Regions from separate parts of the Marinobacter sp. CH_CUG1437-1 genome, predicted to be linked through region 1. Evidence: predicted binding sites of a transcription regulator. Region 1 holds the regulator's gene; the other holds the start of a gene.
What was found. Region 1 encodes sigma-54, which starts transcription at its own class of promoters, with help from an activator protein. Its sites were predicted from a motif close to ANTGGCATNNANNTTGCTNT; they were not measured.
Positions count from the first base shown of each region.

Region 2: the regulator sigma-54 is predicted to act here: its motif matches at 1,784-1,803, upstream of WA411_RS18150 (PEP-CTERM sorting domain-containing protein).

Region 1 covers NZ_JAYMEW010000003.1:537,497-548,077, reverse strand. The annotation lists gene WA411_RS11335 (MlaC/ttg2D family ABC transporter substrate-binding protein) at 1-238, opposite strand, end outside; gene mlaD (outer membrane lipid asymmetry maintenance protein MlaD) at 271-720, opposite strand; gene mlaE (lipid asymmetry maintenance ABC transporter permease subunit MlaE) at 755-1,537, opposite strand; gene WA411_RS11320 (ABC transporter ATP-binding protein) at 1,534-2,346, opposite strand; gene WA411_RS11315 (KpsF/GutQ family sugar-phosphate isomerase) at 2,535-3,515, shown strand; gene WA411_RS11310 (KdsC family phosphatase) at 3,538-4,086, shown strand; gene lptC (LPS export ABC transporter periplasmic protein LptC) at 4,083-4,667, shown strand; gene lptA (lipopolysaccharide transport periplasmic protein LptA) at 4,651-5,217, shown strand; gene lptB (LPS export ABC transporter ATP-binding protein) at 5,195-5,920, shown strand; gene WA411_RS11290 (RNA polymerase factor sigma-54) at 6,078-7,598, shown strand; gene hpf (ribosome hibernation promoting factor) at 7,699-8,007, shown strand; gene ptsN (PTS IIA-like nitrogen regulatory protein PtsN) at 8,095-8,565, shown strand; gene rapZ (RNase adapter RapZ) at 8,594-9,478, shown strand; gene WA411_RS11270 (HPr family phosphocarrier protein) at 9,486-9,755, shown strand; gene mgtE (magnesium transporter) at 9,765-10,581, shown strand, end outside.
Region 2 covers NZ_JAYMEW010000009.1:97,903-108,483, forward strand. The annotation lists gene aupA (alkane uptake protein AupA) at 1-852, opposite strand, end outside; gene WA411_RS18150 (PEP-CTERM sorting domain-containing protein) at 1,146-1,739, opposite strand; tRNA gene WA411_RS18155 (tRNA-Ile) at 1,939-2,015, opposite strand; gene rpoD (RNA polymerase sigma factor RpoD) at 2,111-3,955, opposite strand; gene dnaG (DNA primase) at 4,076-5,803, opposite strand; gene rpsU (30S ribosomal protein S21) at 5,953-6,168, opposite strand; gene tsaD (tRNA (adenosine(37)-N6)-threonylcarbamoyltransferase complex transferase subunit TsaD) at 6,407-7,462, shown strand; gene plsY (glycerol-3-phosphate 1-O-acyltransferase PlsY) at 7,466-8,056, opposite strand; gene WA411_RS18185 (dihydroneopterin aldolase) at 8,197-8,571, shown strand; gene folK (2-amino-4-hydroxy-6-hydroxymethyldihydropteridine diphosphokinase) at 8,571-9,095, shown strand; gene pgi (glucose-6-phosphate isomerase) at 9,078-10,581, opposite strand, start outside.

The sequences.
Region 1 (10,581 bases):
CTCGCGCAGCAATGCGACGGAAGTCCACGAAATCCGTCAACGCCTTGTCCATGCTCTCGTAGAATGCTTCCGGATCTCGCTCGTACAGCCCGCGCTCTTCATTGAGCTTTTCAACGAGCCGCTGGGTGTTTTCATCCACATAGTTCCGGAGATCCTCCGCTTCACCAGCGTGAGCCGGCATAACGAGAACCAGAGCCATCAGAAGGCCAAGCAGAATGTGGTGTTTCAGTGCAAACATCAGGATCTCCTGTTAAATCTTCCCGGCCCGAGTCAGCGGCCCGATGCAAAGTTGCTGATCAATCGCTCCAGGTTCATGGCCGACTGCGTTGAATAGAAGGTATCGCCTTCCTTCAGCGAATCCATCTCGGCCCCGATCGATATATCAATGTACTGTTCACCGAGCAGGCCGGATGTACGTATAACTGCGGAACTGTCAGAAGGGATATTGTCGACGTCCGAGTGAATCGACATTTCCACCCGCGCCTGAAATGTCTCTTTGTTCAGGCTAATGGATTCAATGGTGCCCACGGTCACCCCTGCCATGGAAACTCGCCCACGTGGCGTAAGCCCGCCGGTATCGTTGAAATTGGCGTAGATCGTGTAGGTGCTGTCGGCCGACTTCGGCGACAGCCCGCTCACCTGCAATGCGAGGAAAAGCAGCGCCGCGCAGCCTGCGATCATGAACAGTCCAACGATGATTTCAGTGGTTCTCTGTGCCATTTCCGGCTCCGGTATTCTCTCGTTAATCGATGATTCAGAAATTGCCAAACATCACAGCGGTCAGCACAAAATCCAGCCCCAGCACGGCCAGCGAGGAGTACACCACGGTTTTGGTGGTCGCCGAACTGATACCTGCCGAGGTCGGCACGCAGTCATAACCCTGATAAACCGCGATCCAGGCGCAGACAAAGCCGAAAACAACGCTTTTAATGACGCCGTTCAGGACGTCATCAACAAAATCCACCGACGACTGCATGTTGCCCCAGAAGGAGCCTTCAAACACGCCTAGCCAGTCTACACCCACCAGCATTCCGCCCCAGATACCGACCACCGAGAAAATCACGGCAAGCACAGGCATGGCGATAAACCCGGCCCAGAGCCGGGGCGCAATAACCCGCCGCAGCGGGTCCACGCCCATCATCTCCATGCTGGATAGTTGCTCGGTGGCTTTCATCAGACCGATCTCAGCTGTCAGCGCCGAACCCGCCCGGCCCGCAAACAACAGCGCAGTCACAACAGGCCCGAGTTCACGCACCAGAGTCAGGGCTATCATCTGACCGATGGCTGCCTCAGAGCCATAATCGCTCAGGATCGTATACCCCTGCAGCCCCAGCACCATGCCGATAAACAGGCCGGACACCACAATGATGGCCAGGGACAGAACACCAACAGCGTAAAGCTGTTTCAGCAGGAGCGGGAAACCGGTGGCCGGCCTCGGCACCCCGCCCAGAACGCCCGCCAGGAAACGACCGGATCGGCCGAATGAGGAGACAATATCAAGACCGAGACGACCGAACGCCGCTATTCTGTCGATCAAGAGGCACCCCCGGACAACCCGAAGTCCTGAGCGTCGCCATCCGCGGGGTAATGGAACGGCACGGGGCCGTCCGGCTGCCCCTGAAGGAACTGCTGCACCTGCCCGGAGGGATGGGCCCGCAACTCTTCCGGCGTGCCTTCACCGATCACCTTGCCGTCCGAGATGATGCAGGCGTAATGACAGATGCTCAGGGACTCAGGCACGTCGTGGGAGACCAGCACGCTGGTCAGCCCCATGGAACCGTTCAGATCACGGATCAGCTTGACCAGAACGCCCATGGCAATCGGGTCCTGGCCCGCAAATGGCTCGTCGTACATGATCAGCTCCGGATCGAGGGCAATGCTTCGGGCCAGAGCCACGCGGCGGGTCATGCCTCCGGACAATTCCGAGGGCATCAACTGGCGGGCACCACGCAACCCAACGGCTTCCAGCTTCATCAGGACGATGTCGCGAATCATGTCTTCCGGAAGTTTTGTATGAACCCGGAGCGGGAAGGCGACGTTCTCGAACACGCTCAGATCCGTAAACAGTGCCCCGCTCTGGAACAGCATGCCCATCTTTTCGCGGAGGCTGTAGAGGGCCCTACGTTTGAGCTTCGGGACCTCATGACCATCCACCACAATACTGCCGGAGTCCGGCTTGAGCTGACCACCAATGAGGCGCAACAGTGTGGTTTTACCGGTTCCGCTGGGCCCCATGATCGCGGTAATCTTTCCGCGCGGAATGTCCAGGCTGACACCGTCGAAGATACGGCGCCCAGAGCGGGAGAACACGACATCCTTGAGCGATATGTAAGCCGGAGAATTCATAGTCCTTACCTTTCAAAGAGGGGCTACATTATGCCAAGGAGCGTTCAAGCTCAATCCAAACAGCCCAAAATGTACTGATAGCAATGATCAGTTTGACTGAACTTTCGGTAAGCGGGCATTGTTGCCGGGTGAAAATGGTATACTCTGCCCAACGTTTTCAATGTCCCGACAGCCAGGCCCCAAGCCCGATGACCGAACCGACACCCAATGATTTCCGATCCTCTGCCATCCGCGCCATCCGCATCGAGCGCGACGCCATTGATGCCCTTGAGAACCGGATCGACGACCAGTTCACCCGGGCCTGCGAAGTCATCATGAACTGCAAGGGCCGCGTGGTGGTGACCGGCATGGGAAAATCCGGCCACATCGGCAACAAGATTGCGGCCACCCTGGCAAGTACCGGCACGCCCTCTTTTTTCGTGCATCCCGGCGAGGCAAGCCACGGTGACATGGGCATGATCACCCCTCAGGATGTGGTGATTGCGATCTCCAACAGTGGCAGCACCAGCGAGGTGGTCACCATTCTGCCGCTGATCAAACGCATGGGTGCCCCCCTGATCAGCATGACAGGCAATGCCAGCTCCATCCTGGCCCGGGAAGCCATTGCCAACCTGGACGTCAGCGTGATGGTGGAAGCCTGCCCCCTGGGCCTTGCCCCCACCTCCTCGACAACGGCCACCCTGGTCATGGGCGACGCTCTTGCAGTTGCCCTGCTCGAAGCTCGCGGCTTCAGTGCCGAGGATTTTGCCTTCTCGCACCCCGGCGGCAGCTTGGGGCGCCGGCTTCTGCTCCGGGTATCCGACATCATGCACACAGGTGACCAGATTCCGGTCGTCAACGAGAGCACACTTCTCAGTGGCGCACTCCTTGAAATCTCCCGCAAGGGGCTTGGCATGACCACCGTCGTCAATCAGGACGGCACCCTCACCGGAATATTTACGGACGGTGACCTGCGCCGGACCCTGGATCGGTCAGTGGATATTCATAATACCCCCATCAGCGAGGTGATGACCCGGAATGGCAAAACCATTCAGGCCGATCATCTTGCGGCGGAAGCGCTCAATATCATGGAGGAAATGAAGATCAACGCCCTGCCGGTGACGGACGACGCAGGTGCTCTGGTTGGCGCCATCAACATGCATGACCTGCTGCGGGCCGGCGTAATATAAGGGCTATGGGGAGCTATGTGATATGACGCACCAATGGCCGGACGCCCTGCTTACAAAAGCTGCCAGAATCCGACTGATTGCCCTCGATGTCGACGGCATTATGAGCGATGGCAAGCTTTACTTCAGCGCCAACGGCGATGAACTGAAGGCATTCAACATCCTCGACGGTCTGGGGTTGAAACAGCTGATGGCGGCCGGCATTACCGTCGCCGTTATTACCGGCCGGCAGTCGCCGCTGACTGAGAAACGGATGCGGGATCTTGGCATACCTCACCTGATGCAGGGGCGCGAAGACAAGAAAGTGGCCCTGCAGGAGCTGGTGAGCACCATGGACATTGGTCCGGAAGCCACCGCCTATATGGGCGACGATTTGCCGGATCTGCCGGCGCTCAGATTCGCCGGGCTCGGCATCACCGTACCCAACGGTTACTGGCTGGTGCAGCAACATGCCGACTACTGCACCCACGCTCGGGGCGGCGAGGGTGCGGTGCGGGAAGCCTGCGATCTGCTGCTTACCGCCCACGGCAAGCTTGATTCTACACTGGCACCCTACCTGGAGCCTGAGGCGTGAACTGGCTTCCGGACCGGCCCTGGCTGCGAACCCTGGCGCTGGCTGGCACCGTGGTGGCAGCCGTCTTTTTGCTCTGGCAAAGCGATGAGCCGCCGGTCATCAATGATGAGGCAGCGGCGCTGAGGGGCGATGCCGAGCCGGACGGCTTCGTGGTGAATGGTCGGTACACTTCCTTCGACGAATCAGGGAACCTGAAGATCCGGTTCTCCAGCCCTCGCATCGAACAGTTCGAAGAAGGCAACCTGGCTACCATGGACTCTCCCCGTGCCGAACTCTATGGCGGCAACGGCGCCCTACCCTGGATTGTTGAAGCCGAGAATGGCAGCCTGCTACAGAACCAGAATCTGGTGTACCTGACGGACAATGTCCGGATTCAGCGCACGATTGGAGAACGGGACGCCACCCTGACAACATCAACCCTGACCCTGGATAACGACCGGGGCATGGTATATACAGATGCACCCGTAGAAATACGCGACGTTACCGGTATTACCCGGGCCACGGGCATGAAAGCGTGGATAGACGAGCGGATTCTGGAACTGAACTCCCAGGTGGAAGGACGCTATGAAACCGGAAACTAACCGATACCGGCGCCTGCTGGTTGCCCTGCTGACAGCCGCGATGATCGGCCCGGCGGCCGCTTTCGACCTTGATTCCGACACCCCCATCAAGGTTACCGCAGACAATGCACGCCTCGACGACAGTCAGGGCATTGCCACCTACACCGGGGATGTAGAACTTGAGCAGGGCAAAACTCGGCTGAACGCGGACCGGGTGGTCCTCTATCGCTCCGAGGACGGGCTGAGCCGGATCGAAGCCTCCGGCACGCCGGCCAGATACCGGCAACCGGCGCGAGAGGGCGAAGGCGAAACCGACGCCCGCGCCCTGAACATTTCCTGGTCAGCCACCGACAGTCGGCTGACCTTTGAACGCGAAGCAGTCATCGAGCAGAATGGCAACCTGTTCCGCGGCGACGTCATTCATTATGATACCGCCGGCCGGGTAGTGACCGCTGAAGGCGGCGCCGACACGGGCGAAGGCAGCGGCCGGGTAGAGATGGTGATTCAGCCACGCAGCGCCGACAGACGCACTGACAGACAGGAAACCGATGGCAGTTCTGAGAGCCAGTAACCTGGCAAAGAGTTACAAGCAGAAAAAAGTGGTGATCGACGTTTCCCTGGAAATTCGCAGTGGGGAGATAGTGGGACTGCTTGGCCCCAACGGCGCCGGGAAAACCACCTGCTTCTACATGATCGTCGGGCTGGTCCCTGCCGATCGTGGCCGTATCACCATCGACAGCCGGGATATTACGCCACTGCCGATGCACGGACGCGCCCAGCAAGGCATCGGTTACCTGCCCCAGGAAGCCTCGGTGTTCCGCAAGTTGTCGGTACGCGACAACATCATGGCGATCCTCGAAACCCGTCGGGGGCTGGGCAAAGCGGATCGAGAGAAAAAGCTCGAGGAGTTGTTGGAAGAATTCCACATAACCCATATCCGGGACAGCGTTGGCATGGCCCTGTCGGGAGGGGAACGACGACGGGTGGAAATTGCCCGGGCGCTGGCCATGGAACCGGCCTTCATACTTCTGGATGAACCCTTCGCCGGTGTCGACCCGATATCCGTAAGCGACATCAAGCACATCATCCGGCATCTGCGTGACAAGGGTATTGGCGTTCTGATTACCGATCACAACGTGCGAGAGACCCTGGACATCTGCGAGAACGCCTACATTGTCTCCGGAGGCCACATCATCGCCTCCGGCAATGCCGATGCGATTTTGGCCAACCAGCAAGTCAAGGAAGTCTACCTGGGCGATGAATTCAGGCTGTGACACCGAAAGGCTCATTGTTTTGATGACCTGTAGCAAGTAAACTCGGCAAAGAACTTGCTAGGGTAAAATAAAACGACGGCAAGTAACCGGCATATATAGAATTTTTCACGACTTATGACACAAAGCGCTGATGAGTGACGGATCCTGAACCATGGTTATGAAAGCCTCCTTACAGTTAAAGCTGGGTCAGAGCCTGACCATGACGCCCCAGCTGCAACAGGCGATCCGGCTTCTCCAGCTCTCCACCCTCGACCTCCAACAGGAAATCCAGCAGGCACTGGAATCCAACCCCATGCTGGAGACATCCGAGGACGATGATCAGGCTGACGCAACCGCCGAGAACGACGAGCGCGAGACCAGCGAGAAAGAATCCGCGGCCGAGTCAGCGCCGGAACCTTCGAGCGACTGGGACGAATCAGAGAATGGCCCGGATTGGTCCTCCGAAAACGACATTCCGGACAACATTCCGGACGACCTGCCGGTAGACACCGCCTGGGACGACATCTACCAGTCCGCGCCCGCGCCGGCCGCCCGCAACGACGACGAGAACGATCACGATTTCGAGACCCGCAACTCGCCCACCGAGACACTTCAGGATCACCTGGAATGGCAGCTCAATCTGACCCCGCTGAGTGAACGGGACCAGGCCATTGCCCATGCCCTGATGGACGCTGTGGATGAGCGCGGCTATCTCACCAGTCCTCTGGAAGAAATCCACGCCGGACTGCTGGATGAAAACGAGGAAGACCCTCTTGAACTGGATGAAGTGGAAGCTGTCTTGCACCGTCTCCAGCATTTTGATCCGCCAGGGGTGTTTGCCCGGGATCTTCAGGAATGCCTGCTGATCCAGCTCAACCAGTTACCGCCGGAGACGCCCTGGCTGGCCCAGGCGCGACTGGTGATTACCCACTACATCAATCTGTTGGGCAACCGTGACTACGCCCAGTTGCTGCGGCGCAGCCGTCTGAAAGAAGACCAGTTGCGAGAGGTTCTGGCTCTGATCACAGGGCTCAACCCGCGGCCGGGCGACGTGATTGATCGCGCCGAACCCGACTATGTCATTCCGGACGTTATCGTTCGCAAGCATAATGGCCGCTGGCGTGTTGAGCTGAATCCGGAAATTGCCCCGCGCATTCGGGTGAATGCCAGCTATGCTTCACTTATAAGGCGTGCGGACAGCAGTGCCGACAACACCTACCTGCGTGATCAGTTGCAGGAGGCCAAGTGGTTTATCAAGAGCCTGCAGAGCCGCAATGAAACCCTGTTGAAAGTGGCGACCCGTATTGTCGAACACCAGCAGGGATTCCTGGATCACGGCGAGGAAGCTATGAAGCCGCTGATTCTTTCAGACATCGCCCAGGCGGTAGAAATGCATGAATCGACGATTTCACGGGTAACCACCCAGAAATACATGCATACCCCAAGGGGCATTTTCGAGTTGAAATATTTCTTCTCCAGCCACGTCAGCACTGACGAGGGCGGCGAATGCTCCTCCACGGCCATCCGGGCGATGATCAAGAAGCTCATTGCTGCGGAAACGCCCAAAAAGCCGTTGAGCGACAGTAAAATTGCAGCCATGCTAGGGGAACAGGGAATCAAGGTTGCGCGACGCACCGTTGCCAAGTACCGGGAGGCCATGCACATTCCGCCGTCCAACGAGCGCAAGCGGCTGGTCTGAATACCCCGGTGCGGGACGCAACACCGTATTCGCCGGCGCACAATGCGCCAGCACCCAGACCGGCTCCCGGGAGCCGGCACGATGACAACAGGAGACGCCTATGCAACTCAATATTTCAGGCCATCACGTAGAACTGACTCCCGCACTGAAAGATTACGTTTCAGAGAAGTTCGAAAAGCTCGAGCGTCACTTCGACCACATCAGTAACTGCCAGGTGACCCTGGAAGTGGAAAAGGTGCGCCAGATTGCGGAAGCCACGTTGCACGTAGTTGGTGGTGAGATTCACGCAAAGGCAGAAAACGAGGACATGTACGCAGCCATCGATGCCCTGATCGATAAACTGGACCGCCAGATCCTCAAGCACAAGGAAAAGAATGTAGACCGGATGCACGGAAACGGCTCTCGCTAACTGGCTGTTTTCATGCAAGTCATCTAATCGAGCTGCGACATGAACAACGTGTCGCAGCCTTTTTTTTAACGGAAACGCAGTCGATCCATGAGCGACACATCCCTGACCATAGACACTATTCTTGTTCCGGAGCTCACCCTCTGCAGGGTACCTGCGTCCAGCAAGAAACGGGCCCTGGAGTTTATTGCCGAGCAAATAAACCACCAGGACAACACGCTCAGCGAGACCCAGCTCTTCAACAACCTCATTTCCCGTGAGCGCCTGGGCAGTACCGGCATTGGCCAGGGGATCGCCATTCCCCACTGTCGCCTGGAGGGCCTTGATCACGTGGTGGGCGTTCTGATGACGCTCGAAGAAAGCGTTGAGTTCGACGCCATCGACAATCAGCCGGTGGATCTGATTTTTGCCCTGATCGTCCCGAAAGAGGCAACCAGCGAACACCTGGAGCTGCTCAGCCAACTGGCGGAGAAGTTCAATGAGCGGTCGTTCTGTGATCGCCTCCGGCAATGTGAGGACGCCGGCACGCTGTACCAGCGCATGACCGCCTCAGGCGGCTGATTTTCATTGCAGTGGAGGTGATTTGGTCATGAAGCTGATTATCGTCAGTGGCAGGTCCGGTTCGGGTAAAAGTACCGCGCTTCATGTGCTGGAGGACCTCGGGTTCTACTGCATCGACAATCTTCCCATTGGCTTGCTCTTTCCTCTCACCCGGGAAGCAGCGAGCCAGACCAAGCCCGGCCGGCTCGGCAAGATGGCGGTCAGCATTGATGCGCGCAACCTTTCCGGCGAGCTCGCCAATTTCGAGGAAATTTACCGGCGCCTCCAGGAGACCGGGGTTACCGTTGAAATTATCTTCCTTGATGCCGACGAGCAGTCACTTCTCCAGCGTTTCCACGCTACCCGCAGAAAACACCCGCTGAGTGACGACAAGACCTCCCTCAGGGAAGCCATTACCAGCGAGAAGAAACTGCTTGAACCACTGTCCAAGCTTTCCGACCTGTATGTGAACACCACCGGTATGTCGATGTACGAACTTCGGGATATGGTGAAGCAGCGAGTCGTGGGCCGGAAGGATCAGGAGCTGGCACTGCTGTTCCAGTCGTTTGGCTTCAAGCACGGAGTACCACTGGATTCCGACTATGTTTTCGATGTTCGCTGTTTGCCCAACCCTTACTGGGATACCAGTCTGCGGAAGTACGTGGGCACGGATCAGCCGGTTATCGAATTTCTGGAAAAGGAACCGGCGAGCCGGAAGATGATCGAAGACCTGAAGGCCTTCCTGGATACCTGGCTGCCCTCCTTCGCAGACAGCAATCGCAGCTATATGACGATTTCCATTGGCTGTACCGGCGGCCAGCACCGTTCAGTGTATGTTTGCGAGCAATTGGGCGACTACTTCCGGCAGCGTTACAGCAATGTGCAGGTACGCCATACCGAACTGCCACACCTTCAGACCCGGGAAGAGATCTGATCGAACCATGATTCGCCGCCCGATTACCATTATCAACAAGCTGGGTTTGCACGCGCGCGCCACGGCCAAACTCGTTAACACGGCATCCAGATTCGACAGCAGTGTGCGGATCAGTGGCAAGGGCCGGGATGTGGACGCAAAAAACATCATGCAGGTGATGATGCTGGCCGCCAGCAAAGGGACCGATGTGGAGCTTATTGCCGATGGTCCGGATGAAGAGCAGGCCATAGAAGCCCTGGCCGAACTGATCAACGATTATTTCGGCGAAGGTGAGTAAAATAAACACATGACCGATATTCTGGAAAAAAGCCAGGCCCGCCAGCGCCTTCGCTCACTGAGCGAGGCCCTGGACAGTGGCGCACTGAAACAGGTTGCCCGCATCCTGAACGGTGGCCTGAGCCCCAGTGATATTGCCCATTTGCTCGAATCCTCTCCGCCCCGCCAGCGTGCCCTGCTCTGGAACCTGGTAGACAAAGAGCTGGAGGGCGAGGTTCTCCAGTATCTCAGCGATGATATCCGGGGTTACTTCCTGAGCCAGTTGAACGCCCAGGAACTGGCCGACATCATCGAGGATTTCGAATCCGACGACCTGGCGGACCTGCTGCAGCAGCTGCCGGATACGGTTATCCAGGAAGTCCTGGAGACCATGGACGAGCAGGACCGGCAACGGGTAGAGGAAGTGCTCTCCTACCCGGAGGACACCGCCGGCGGCTTGATGAATACGGACACTATCACGGTGCGTCCGGACATCAGTATTGACGTTGTACTCCGCTACCTGCGCCGACACCGCAACCTTCCCCCCATGACCGACAGTCTGATCGTGGTGAGCCGGCGGGATGATTTCATTGGCATGCTGCCGATTACCAAGATGCTGGTATCCAACCCCGCCTCCACCGTGCGGGAAGTGATGGATACCGACATCGAGCCGATTCCCGTAAGCCTCTCCGACACCAAGGTAGCGACATTGTTTGAACGCTACGATCTTATCTCGGCGCCGGTGGTGAACGAGGAAGGCCGGCTTCTGGGCCGCATCACCATCGACGACGTGGTAGACGTTATCCGGGAGGATGCTGACCACTCCCTGATGAGCATGGCCGGTCTGG
Region 2 (10,581 bases), on a different contig from region 1:
GGTTTCCGGTTGGAAGGAGTCAATGGTAGAGACCGCCAGACTCAGGCCCGGATCCGGTATGGTCTGGGTAACAATAATGTTGGAGTCCACCGATGTAGAAGCAGCTGACTTGGTGCGATAGGTGAATGCGGTTTCCCAGCCGTCCAGGAAACAGTCGCTGTCTGGGCAAAACGTGCTTCCCAGGTCGATGTTGGTGCCCAGGATCGTTTTCAGTGAGGGTTCAGCGTTGACTGCCAGTCGCTCGCGGCTGGTTTCGCCACCGAGGGTCGAGACCGCGTCAAGGTTTGCCTGGGCATCCAGGGTAACGCGCACCGAGGCACCGGCGGAGATGCCACGCCAGATCGGCGTAGCGCCCCCGAAATTCAGGAACAGGGGCTCTTTACCATACTGCAGGAACTGGCCGTTCTCCGTGGTTTGCGAATCGAACGCCAGCATTTCCTTGCCGTATTTCTCGACGCCGGCAATAAAGCCCAGATAGATTGGATGCTTGAAGCGAGTCAGAGAACCCAGGTTGGTTTTCATACCAATAAGCACGTGCTGGCTTGGCGAGTTGGCCAGAATATCCCCATTTGCATTCGGGTTGGCAGAACGAAGTTCCTGCTCAGCGTGCAGAATGCCGGCTGTCAGCTCACCACGCTCATCCTTGGTCAAGTAAGCGGGGTTGTAATAGGTGGCGGATACCTGATCGTTAAACATCGACAGGGACTGAGCCGTTGCAACATCAACCGGCATGACACCATAGGTGGTGCCCAGGTTGCCCATGCTGGCTTGAACGGAAAAAGAGAAACCGACAGAGGCGGTGGCGATCGCAAGGGAAAGTGCCCTTGACCGGGAACGGAAGGAAAAAGCCATTGATACACTCCATTACTTCGTTGTTTTTATACTCGTGCCGTGAGGTGTCCTTGCACGGCTGGTATTTTTGTTCAGGAGGTAGTGTATTCGGCTTGTCTTTTGGGGACGTTGGCTTTTTTGACAGAATTCGATGTCTGCAAAACCATGCGTGCTAGAGCGATCGGTCGCGTGAACTTAAAATTTGATTGCTGGGTAGAAATGGTGATGTTTCTGAAACTGCTGTTTGGTGGATACTTAAGAAAGGCTCCTCATAGAGGAGCCCAGCGTAACCCGTAAAAAAACTTGACAAGCCTTTAGGAGGTTTTGCTCCTTCGGCGTGCTATCGTCAGGCCAACGAGGCCAAGACCGAACAATGCAACTGTGCCCGGTTCGGGCACGGTGATGTCGCCTTTTTTTCCGTAGAGGTTAACGTGCGACAAGCCGCCACCCGTAGGCCTCACATCAGATCCCACGATAAAGGCCCACTCTCCAGAGCTAACGAGAGATTGGAGAGAGAATACAAACCATTCGTCTCGCTGGTTGCCTGTTCCAAACTTAAAGCCGAGTGCTCCTTCCGAGTAATCGTTCCAGAAGCTGGAATCGAAACTCCAAGTGTTAGGATCGCTAGTGGAACTTATATTGTAAGGGTTATTACCGTCGGACTTGCTTGCAAGCTCATAATCGCTTCCAACGCCAGAAATAAAAAGACTGTTATTGAGATTGTTGGGATTGCCGTTGATATTGCCTACCCCTGACGCAAGGCATGCCGATACTTGTTGATCGGATATCTGCATGTAATTGATCGTAGGGTCGTTGTTGCAGGAAATCATGGCGCCATGTGCACTGGCGCTTAACATCAGGCCAGCTAATATGCTTCCCGCTGCAATTTTCGATGTGTTGAACCTCATAACTTCATACTCCCGATGCCTTCCGTGCGTTATGCTTTTCAGATAAAGCAGGTTCTAGGCCAAGATAGGCAATCTCCGTATATTCAGTTGGTTGGATTATCGGAGTGGGATGCTTGGGTGGGATGTGTAAATTAATTTGACGGTTCAGAACGGCTTGCTTTAGCTGCTCAGTGGTTGTTTTTCTATAATCCACAGATAATGGTGGGCCCAGCTGGACTCGAACCAGCGACCAAGGGATTATGAGTCCCCTGCTCTAACCAACTGAGCTATAGGCCCGTTCAGCGAATGCTGTTTTGAAAGGTGTTTCCTGGGGGAAACAAAGCGGGCGCCATTATACCGGTGAGGTGTGGCGCCCGCTACTGTTGTGATGCTTATCCGTTGCCTTGGTCGTCGATAAAGCCGCGCAGGTGGTCGGAGCGTGACGGGTGACGCAGTTTGCGCAGAGCCTTGGCTTCGATCTGGCGGATCCGCTCCCGGGTTACGTCGAACTGTTTGCCGACTTCTTCCAGGGTGTGGTCGGTGTTCATCTCGATACCAAAACGCATCCGCAGTACCTTGGACTCGCGGGCGGTAAGGCCGGCCAGCACCGAGCGGGTGGCTTCGCGCAGGCCTTCGGCGGTAGCAGAATCCACCGGGGAGAGGGCCTGGATATCTTCGATGAAGTCGCCCAGATGGCTGTCTTCGTCGTCGCCGATCGGGGTTTCCATGGAGATCGGCTCTTTGGCAATCTTCAGTACCTTGCGGATCTTGTCCTCGGGCATTTCCATGCGCTCGCCCAGCTCTTCCGGCGTGGGCTCGCGGCCCATCTCCTGCAGCATCTGTCGGGAGATGCGGTTGAGCTTGTTGATGGTCTCGATCATGTGCACCGGAATACGGATGGTGCGGGCCTGGTCCGCGATGGAGCGGGTGATAGCCTGACGGATCCACCAGGTCGCGTAGGTCGAGAACTTGTAACCCCGACGGTACTCGAACTTGTCGACAGCCTTCATCAGGCCGATGTTGCCCTCCTGGATCAGATCCAGGAACTGCAGGCCACGGTTGGTGTACTTCTTGGCGATAGAAATAACCAGACGCAGGTTGGCTTCAACCATTTCTTTCTTGGCACGGCGAGCCTTGGCTTCACCGATGGAGACGCGACGGTTGATTTCCTTGATATCGGCAACGTCCAGATCCACTTCAGTCTGCACGTTCTGGATGCGCTTCTGCAGGCGAACAATCTCGTCAATACGCTCGGCCATCGGCGCTGCGTAAGGCTTCTTGCTCTTGGCGATCTTGTCGGCCCAATCCAGGTTGGTTTCATTGCCCGGGAATGACTTGATGAAGTCCTTGCGGGGCATTTTGCACTCGCGAACACAGATCTGCATGATCGCGCGCTCGTTCTCGCGAACCAGATCATTGGTGGAACGAACCACGTTGACCAGTTCGTCAAATGCCTTGTTGGCGAGCTTGAACGGAGCGAATACCTGGCCCAGCTCGTTCAGGGCTTCCTGGGTTTTTTTGTCGGAACGACCGTGCTTGGCCAAAGCCTTGTTGGCTGCATCCAGCTTTTCGTTGAGCAGTTCGAAACGAAGCCGGGTCTCTTCCGGATCCGGGCCGTTATCGGTTTCTTCTTCCGAGGAGTCGTCGTCATCGTCTGAATCAGAGTCGGAATCATCAGAGCTTTCGGGGGTGGTGTCCTCACCCATGAACGGCTCGGCATCGTCCGGATCCAGGAAGCCGGTTACGATGTCGCTGATACGGCCTTCGTTTTCAAGAATGCGGTCGTAGGCCTGGATAACGGTGCCAGCGGTGCCTGGGAAGTGGGCAACGGCGGCCATCACATCGCGAATGCCTTCCTCGATGCGCTTGGCAATGACGATTTCGCCCTCGCGAGTAAGCAGCTCGACGGTGCCCATTTCGCGCATGTACATGCGAACTGGATCCGTAGTGCGGCCGGCATCGGTTTCAACAGCGGCCAGAGCGGCGGCGGCTTCAGCGGCGGCGGCTTCGTCAGCGGTGGAATCACCCTCGGTCATGAGCAGGGTATCGGCGTCGGGTGTTTCTTCGCACACCTGGATACCCATGTCATTGATCATGCGGATAATGTCTTCGACCTGATCCGGGTCGGCGATGTCTTCCGGGAGGTGGTCGTTTACCTCGGCGTAAGTCAGGTAACCTTGTTCCTTGCCTCGTGCAATGAGGTCTTTCAAACGTGATTTTTGCGAATTGCCTGACATAGACACCCTGTGAACTCGCTTTTAGACGGAAAAAAAGTTAAACAGCCATTATAGCTGTCGCTCGGTCGCTCTGCCACCGAATGGTTAGATGGTGATCAGTGCGTCAAGTTTCAAGTGCTGCTAGTCCCCGGTGCCACCACTCAGGGCTCTCAGCTCCTGTCGTTCCTCGCTCGTGAGGTTGGACAGGTTTCTCAATAGTGCGGCAAGCCTTTGCTGGCGGGCAGCCTCTTCATTCGGGCTCAGCAGCTCTCGGGCGGCTGCCAAGGTGCTTTCCCTTGCCGGTATGTGCTCGATCCCGTCAAACAGGTGGTAAAACCGCTCGCGAGCGGCTGAATCCAGCGCCATCCCGCGCACCAGCGTTTTCCGGTCCCGAATGTCGCTTGCCAGAATCCACTCGGCAAAATTCCGGGCCTGATTGAATTGCCGGGAACTGCGGGCCAGTTCGGTCACCTCGGTGGCCAGGTCCGGTGCTTCCAGCAGGGCAAGGCACAGAATGCTGTCCTTGCTGAGCTTTACATCAATCCGATCTTCGGAAACCCGGTCCCGTCGCTCGCCGTTCCACCGGACTTTCTGTCCCTGCTGGCGGTTCTGCCACTGGTTCCGGCCACCGCAAAGGCGCAGCATTTCGTGCCACATGGCATCCCGGAGGGTGCTTCTGGGCATTTTGTTCAGCAGGGGTTCAACCCTGGCTCGCAGTTCGCCCCGGTGCTCCGGCAACTGCAGGTCCAGCCCTTCGCTCTGCCGGTCAAACAGGTACCGGGACAGAGGTGTTGCACCTTCAATACGCTTCTGGAAGGCCTGCGTTCCCTCCTTGCGCACCAGGGTGTCCGGATCCTCTCCCTGAGGCAGCATCAGAAACTGCAGGTGCAGGCCGTCGGCCATCAGTTCCAGTGCGTTTTCCATGGCCTTGTCGGCGGCCCGGAAGCCGGCCTGGTCGCCGTCGAAGCAGAACACTATGTGCCTGACCTGCTTTAACAGTGCCTGCAGGCTGTCCTGATTCGTCGCGGTGCCCAGTGTCGCAACTGCATAGTGAATGCCGTGTTGGGCGAGGGCTATCACGTCCATGTAACCCTCAACCACCAGCAGCTTGTCTAACTGCCGGATGGCCTGCTTGGCTTCGAAAAGCCCGTAAATCTCGCGACTCTTGTGGAATACATCTGACTCCGGAGAGTTGATGTATTTCGCCTTGTCGTCACCAAGCGTGCGCCCACCAAAGGCAACGGTTCTGCCGCGGGTGTTACGGATCGGGAACATGACCCGGTTGCGGAACAGATCCCTTGGCCTGCCGTATTTGTCAGACACCGTCCCTGTTTCAATCAGCGGGCCTTGCAGGTCCTTGCTGGCGGCATCAAACAGGGCGGTACCGGTTGAGGGGGCATATCCCACCTGATACTGCTCAATGATGGCGTTATCCAGTCCCCGTTGTTTCAGATAGTCCCGGGCGTAGGCGCCTTGCTGACCCTTGAGTGCCGATTGATAGAAACGGGTGGCAAAGTCCAGCGCGTCGGTTAAAGTCCGCGCCTGCTGCATTTCCTGCTTTGCCGCCCGGTCATAGGGGACTTCAAGCCCCACACGTTTGGCCAGCTCCTCAACCGCTTCGGTAAATCCCAGTCCTTCAAACTCCCTGACGAAGCTGATGGCATCGCCGTGGACGCCGCATCCGAAACAATGGTAAAAGCCTTTGTCTGGCCGGACGTTGAACGAGGGCGTTTTCTCGTCGTGGAACGGGCAGCAGGCCTTGTAGTTGGCCCCGGCTTTCTTGAGCGTAATGCGGGAACCGATCAGCTCCGCCAGATCGATACGATCCAGCAGGTTTTCAACAAACTGTTGAGGGATCAGTCCGCTCATGGGGGCTCCACATCAGGCCGTCATCGGAGTTGGCCAATAGCCAAAAATGCCGCCGAAGCCAGGCCTCGGCGGCATTTTTGAGTCGCTCTGTGCAGCCTGCGGCTGGACAGGCAATCAGTGCTTTGCAGTCAAGCGGCGTCAGGTAAAACTCAGTACAGACGCTCGAACTTGCGCTGTTCCCGCTGAAGCTTCTTGAGATGACGCTTAACGGCAGCGGCTGCTTTGCGCTTACGAACAGCGGTCGGCTTCTCGTAATGCTCGCGACGACGTACTTCAGAAAGTACACCCGCTTTTTCGCAGGAACGCTTGAAGCGACGCAGTGCTACGTCAAACGGTTCATTCTCTTTCACTTTAACAGCTGGCATTCGGAAATCACCTACCTGATAGATTCGGTTTCAATTTTGTCCGTCTGGCATGGCCAGATCGGTTCTCGATCCCTGGTCAGATTGGCTAAAACTCGACCAGTGCATATTTTAGGGCGGCAATGATAGCGCCTGCGTTATAGCAAGGTCAATGTTTGTTCGATGAATCTGCCAGTGGGTTTCGGGTTTCTGCTAAAATGCGCGTCGTTTTCATTTCTGCCAACCAATATGGCCCGACATTATGCTGATTCTAGGTATCGAGACGTCCTGTGATGAGACCGGCGTGGCGCTGTATGACACCGAAGCGGGATTGCTGGGACATGCTCTGTTCAGTCAGATCGACATGCACGCCGATTACGGGGGGGTCGTGCCTGAGCTGGCGTCCCGGGATCACGTTCGAAAGCTGCTGCCCCTGTGCGACCAGGTACTTTCAGATGCGGGCAAACGTCGGTCAGATATTGAGGGTATTGCCTATACTGCGGGTCCTGGATTGGTGGGCGCCCTGATGGTGGGCGGCTCGGTGGCCCATGCCCTGGGTTTTGCCCTGGGTGTTCCTGTTCTGGGCGTGCACCACATGGAAGGGCACCTGCTGGCGCCCATGTTGGAAGACAACCCGCCCGGATTTCCGTTCGTCGCATTGCTGGTCTCGGGTGGTCACACCCAACTGGTCAGGGTTGATGGCATTGGTGAGTACGAGATGCTGGGCGAATCGGTGGACGATGCTGCCGGTGAAGCCTTTGACAAGACCGCCAAGATGCTTGGCCTGGATTATCCGGGTGGTCCCCGGGTGGCGGCGCTCGCGGTAAAGGGAACCGAAGGCCGTTTCCGGTTCCCCAGGCCAATGACCGACCGGCCCGGGTTGGATTTCAGCTTCAGCGGGCTGAAAACCTTCACCCTCAACACCGTCAATGCTGCACGGGGGGCAGGCGGGCTGGATGAGCAGACCCGGGCGGATATCGCCCTGGCGTTTGAAGCTGCTGTGGTTGATACACTGACTATTAAGTGCCGTCGGGCCCTGGAGCAGACAGGTTGCAAGCGTCTGGTCATTGCCGGGGGTGTCAGTGCCAACAAACGCCTTCGGGCGGGCCTGGAGAAAATGACCGCCAAGCTAAAGGCCCACGTGTTCTATGCCCGGCCGGAATTCTGCACGGATAACGGTGCAATGATCGCCTACGCTGGCGCCCAGCGCATGAGGGCTGGCCAGCAGGATGGTGAGCGGATTGTGGCGGTGCCCCGATGGCCAATGAATACGCTGCCACCGATCAACGAACCGCGATCCACCGGTCTGGTGGACTGATCGCTACAGCCCGGCTTCGCGTCCCTGGGCCAGCCGGATCAGATTGTTCCGATGGCGAACCACAATCAGCAGGGCGAGCAGACCGAACAGGGGCAAGGTTTCCGGTTCAAGGAAGGCGCTGATCAACGGGCCACTGATAATCGCCACCAGGGAGGCGAGAGCTGAGATGCGCCAGCGCCAGATCACCAGCATCCAGATAGCGGCCATCATCAACGTTGTAACCGGAGCCAGGGCAAGGCCGGCCCCGAGTGCGGTTGCAACCCCTTTTCCACCCTTGAATCGATAGAAAACCGGGATCATGTGGCCGGTGACGGCGCAAAGGGCAACGACGGCCTGAACCATTACCGAAAGCCCGGCGGCATGAGCCAGCCATACAGGTAGCCAGCCCTTGGCCGCATCCAGCGCCAGAGTCAGCAGTGCTGGCGCCCAACCGCCCGTGCGGTAGACGTTGGTGGCACCGGGGTTGCCGGAGCCCTGGGCCCGCGGGTCTGGCAGTTTCCAGAGTTGGCATACCGGCAGCGCAAACAGCACCGAGCCTGCCACATACGCGGCGGCGCAGAGTAAAACCGTTAACACCGGGTCACTGAGAAGCATGCTGTGGGCTCGGAAGCAAAGACGACTATGGCCAATATGTGCGAAAATGCCCGCCCTGAAAACGCAGGTGGGCTTGATCACAGTATCCCCTGGCTGTGCGTTATTCAATCACCAAAGAGTGGAAGAACCCGGGAGCACCCTTGGCAGACACCGTATTGATCGAAGGCCTGGTTGTGGAGACTGTGGTCGGAGTTTACGACTGGGAGCGGGAAGTCACCCAGAGCCTGGTGATTGATCTGGAAATGGCCTGGGATAACCGGGTACCGGGCAAGACCGACGATGTTGCTGACGCCCTGGATTACGCGGCTGTGAGTACCCGGGTCGAGTCCTGCCTGCAGGCGCTCAGGCCGAAACTGCTTGAATATGGGGCGGAAGTTCTGGCCAAAACCCTTCAGGATGAATTCGGAATAAGCTGGCTGCGACTGGCTATTCGCAAGCCTGGCGCCGTTCCCGCAGCAAAGGCGGTGGGCGTGCGGATCGAACGGGGAGAGAAAACTGAGACAGGAGCACGTTAATGGCAGCGGCCGCCCGGGTATACATCAGCATTGGCAGCAATGTGGACAGGGAGCGCTACGTCACTGCGGCACTTGATGCCCTTTCTGGGTGGTTTGGCAAGCTGATTATCTCCCCGGTCTATGACAGCGAGGCTGTCGGATTTGACGGGTCACCGTTCTTGAACCTTGTGGTGGGTGTAGATACGTCCTTGTCGGTTGCCGAGCTGTCACAGCGTTTCAAACAGTTGGAAGCCGACAACGGCCGGCGTCGGGATGTCCCGAAATTCAGCGCGCGGACCCTTGATCTGGATATTCTCACCTATGGTAACGCGGTCGGTCGGATAGACGGCGTCGAGCTGCCCAGAGGGGAAATCCTGAAAAACGCTTTCGTGCTGCGGCCGCTCGCCGACATCGCGCCGGAGGAGGTGCATCCGGTGTGCGGTAAATCCTACGGCCAGTTGTGGCGGGAATACAGCACCGGCCAGCGGCTCTGGCCGGTGGATTTCAACTGGCAAGGGCGGCAGATCTCAAGCGCTGCCGGCTGAGCGGAACCGCTCAATAAGGTGATCGGTCGAGCTGTCGCTGGCCTGGTTGCCTCCTTCATCCCCAAGCAGTCGCGGCAAAATACCCTTGCCCAGTTGTTTGCCTAGTTCCACGCCCCACTGGTCGAATGAATCTACATCCCAGATTACCCCCTGAACAAAGGTGCGGTGTTCGTAGAGCGCGATCAGGGCTCCCACGGTCTCCGGGGTAACCTTTTCCATGGTCAGGGTATTGCTCGGCTTATTGCCGGGGATGACCTTGTGGGGCGCAAGCTGCTCAATCTCGCTTTCGTCCCGCCCTTCTGCTTTCAGCTCAGACCTGGCTTCTTCCAGTGATTTGCCGGCCATCATGGCCCGGGACTGGCTCAGGCAGTTGGCAAACAGGTCTGCGTGATGGGTAGCCACCGGATTGTGGGATTTCAGGGGGATGATGAAATCCGCCGGAATCAGTCGGGTGCCCTGGTGGATCAATTGGTGATAGGCGTGCTGGCCATTGGCGCCGACCCCACCCCAGATGACCGGTCCGGATTGCCAGCCCAGGGTATCGCCGGCCTGGGTCACGCTCTTGCCATTGCTTTCCATGTCCAGCTGCTGGAGGTGGTCCGGCAGGCTGCGAAGGTAGTGATCGTAGGGCAGGATTGCGTGGGTCTCGGCACCCCAGAAGTTGTTGTACCAGACGCCAAGCATGGCCATGACGACAGGCAGATTTTCCGCCAGTGGCGCTTCACGAAAGTGCTGATCCATGGCATGGGCGCCGGCCAGCAGAGCCCGGAAGTTGGCCATGCCAACACGGAAGGCAATGGGAAGTCCGATGGCAGACCAGAGCGAGTAACGTCCGCCTACCCAATCCCACATCGGGAAAACGTTGTCCGAATCAACGCCGAAGTCCTGTGCCGCGGGTACGTTGGCGGTCACTGCCATGAAATGCCGCGAGACAGCCTGTTCATCACCGCAGCGGTCCAGAAACCACTGTCGCGCCACCTTGCTGTTCTCCAGCGTTTCCTGCGTACGGAAGGACTTCGACTGGATCAGGAAAAGGGTGGTTTCCGGGTTTACCTGGCGAAGCGTCTCACAAATCTCTGTGCCGTCGATGTTGGCCACGTAATGGCAGCGGATACCAGACTGGGCGTAGGGCTGAAGGGCTTCGCTGACCAGCTTTGGGCCCAGATAGGAGCCGCCGATACCGATGCTCACTACATCGGTGAAAGGCTTGCCGGTGTATCCGGTACGACGTTGGTGCAGAACGTCGTTTACCAGTGTTTCCATGCGATCGAGAGTGCTCTGTACCACGGCGACCACGTCCTCGCCGTCTATCATGATGGCCTCGTTGCCGGGATGGCGCAGGGCGGTATGCAGGGCAGGGCGATCTTCGGTAATGTTGACCCGCTCCCCCTGCAACAGGGCCTCCCGCCTGGCTTCCAGGTCGCAGCTGCTGGCCAGAGCCAACAGTGCCTCCAGCACCTCATCCGTAAGCCGGTTCTTGGAAAAA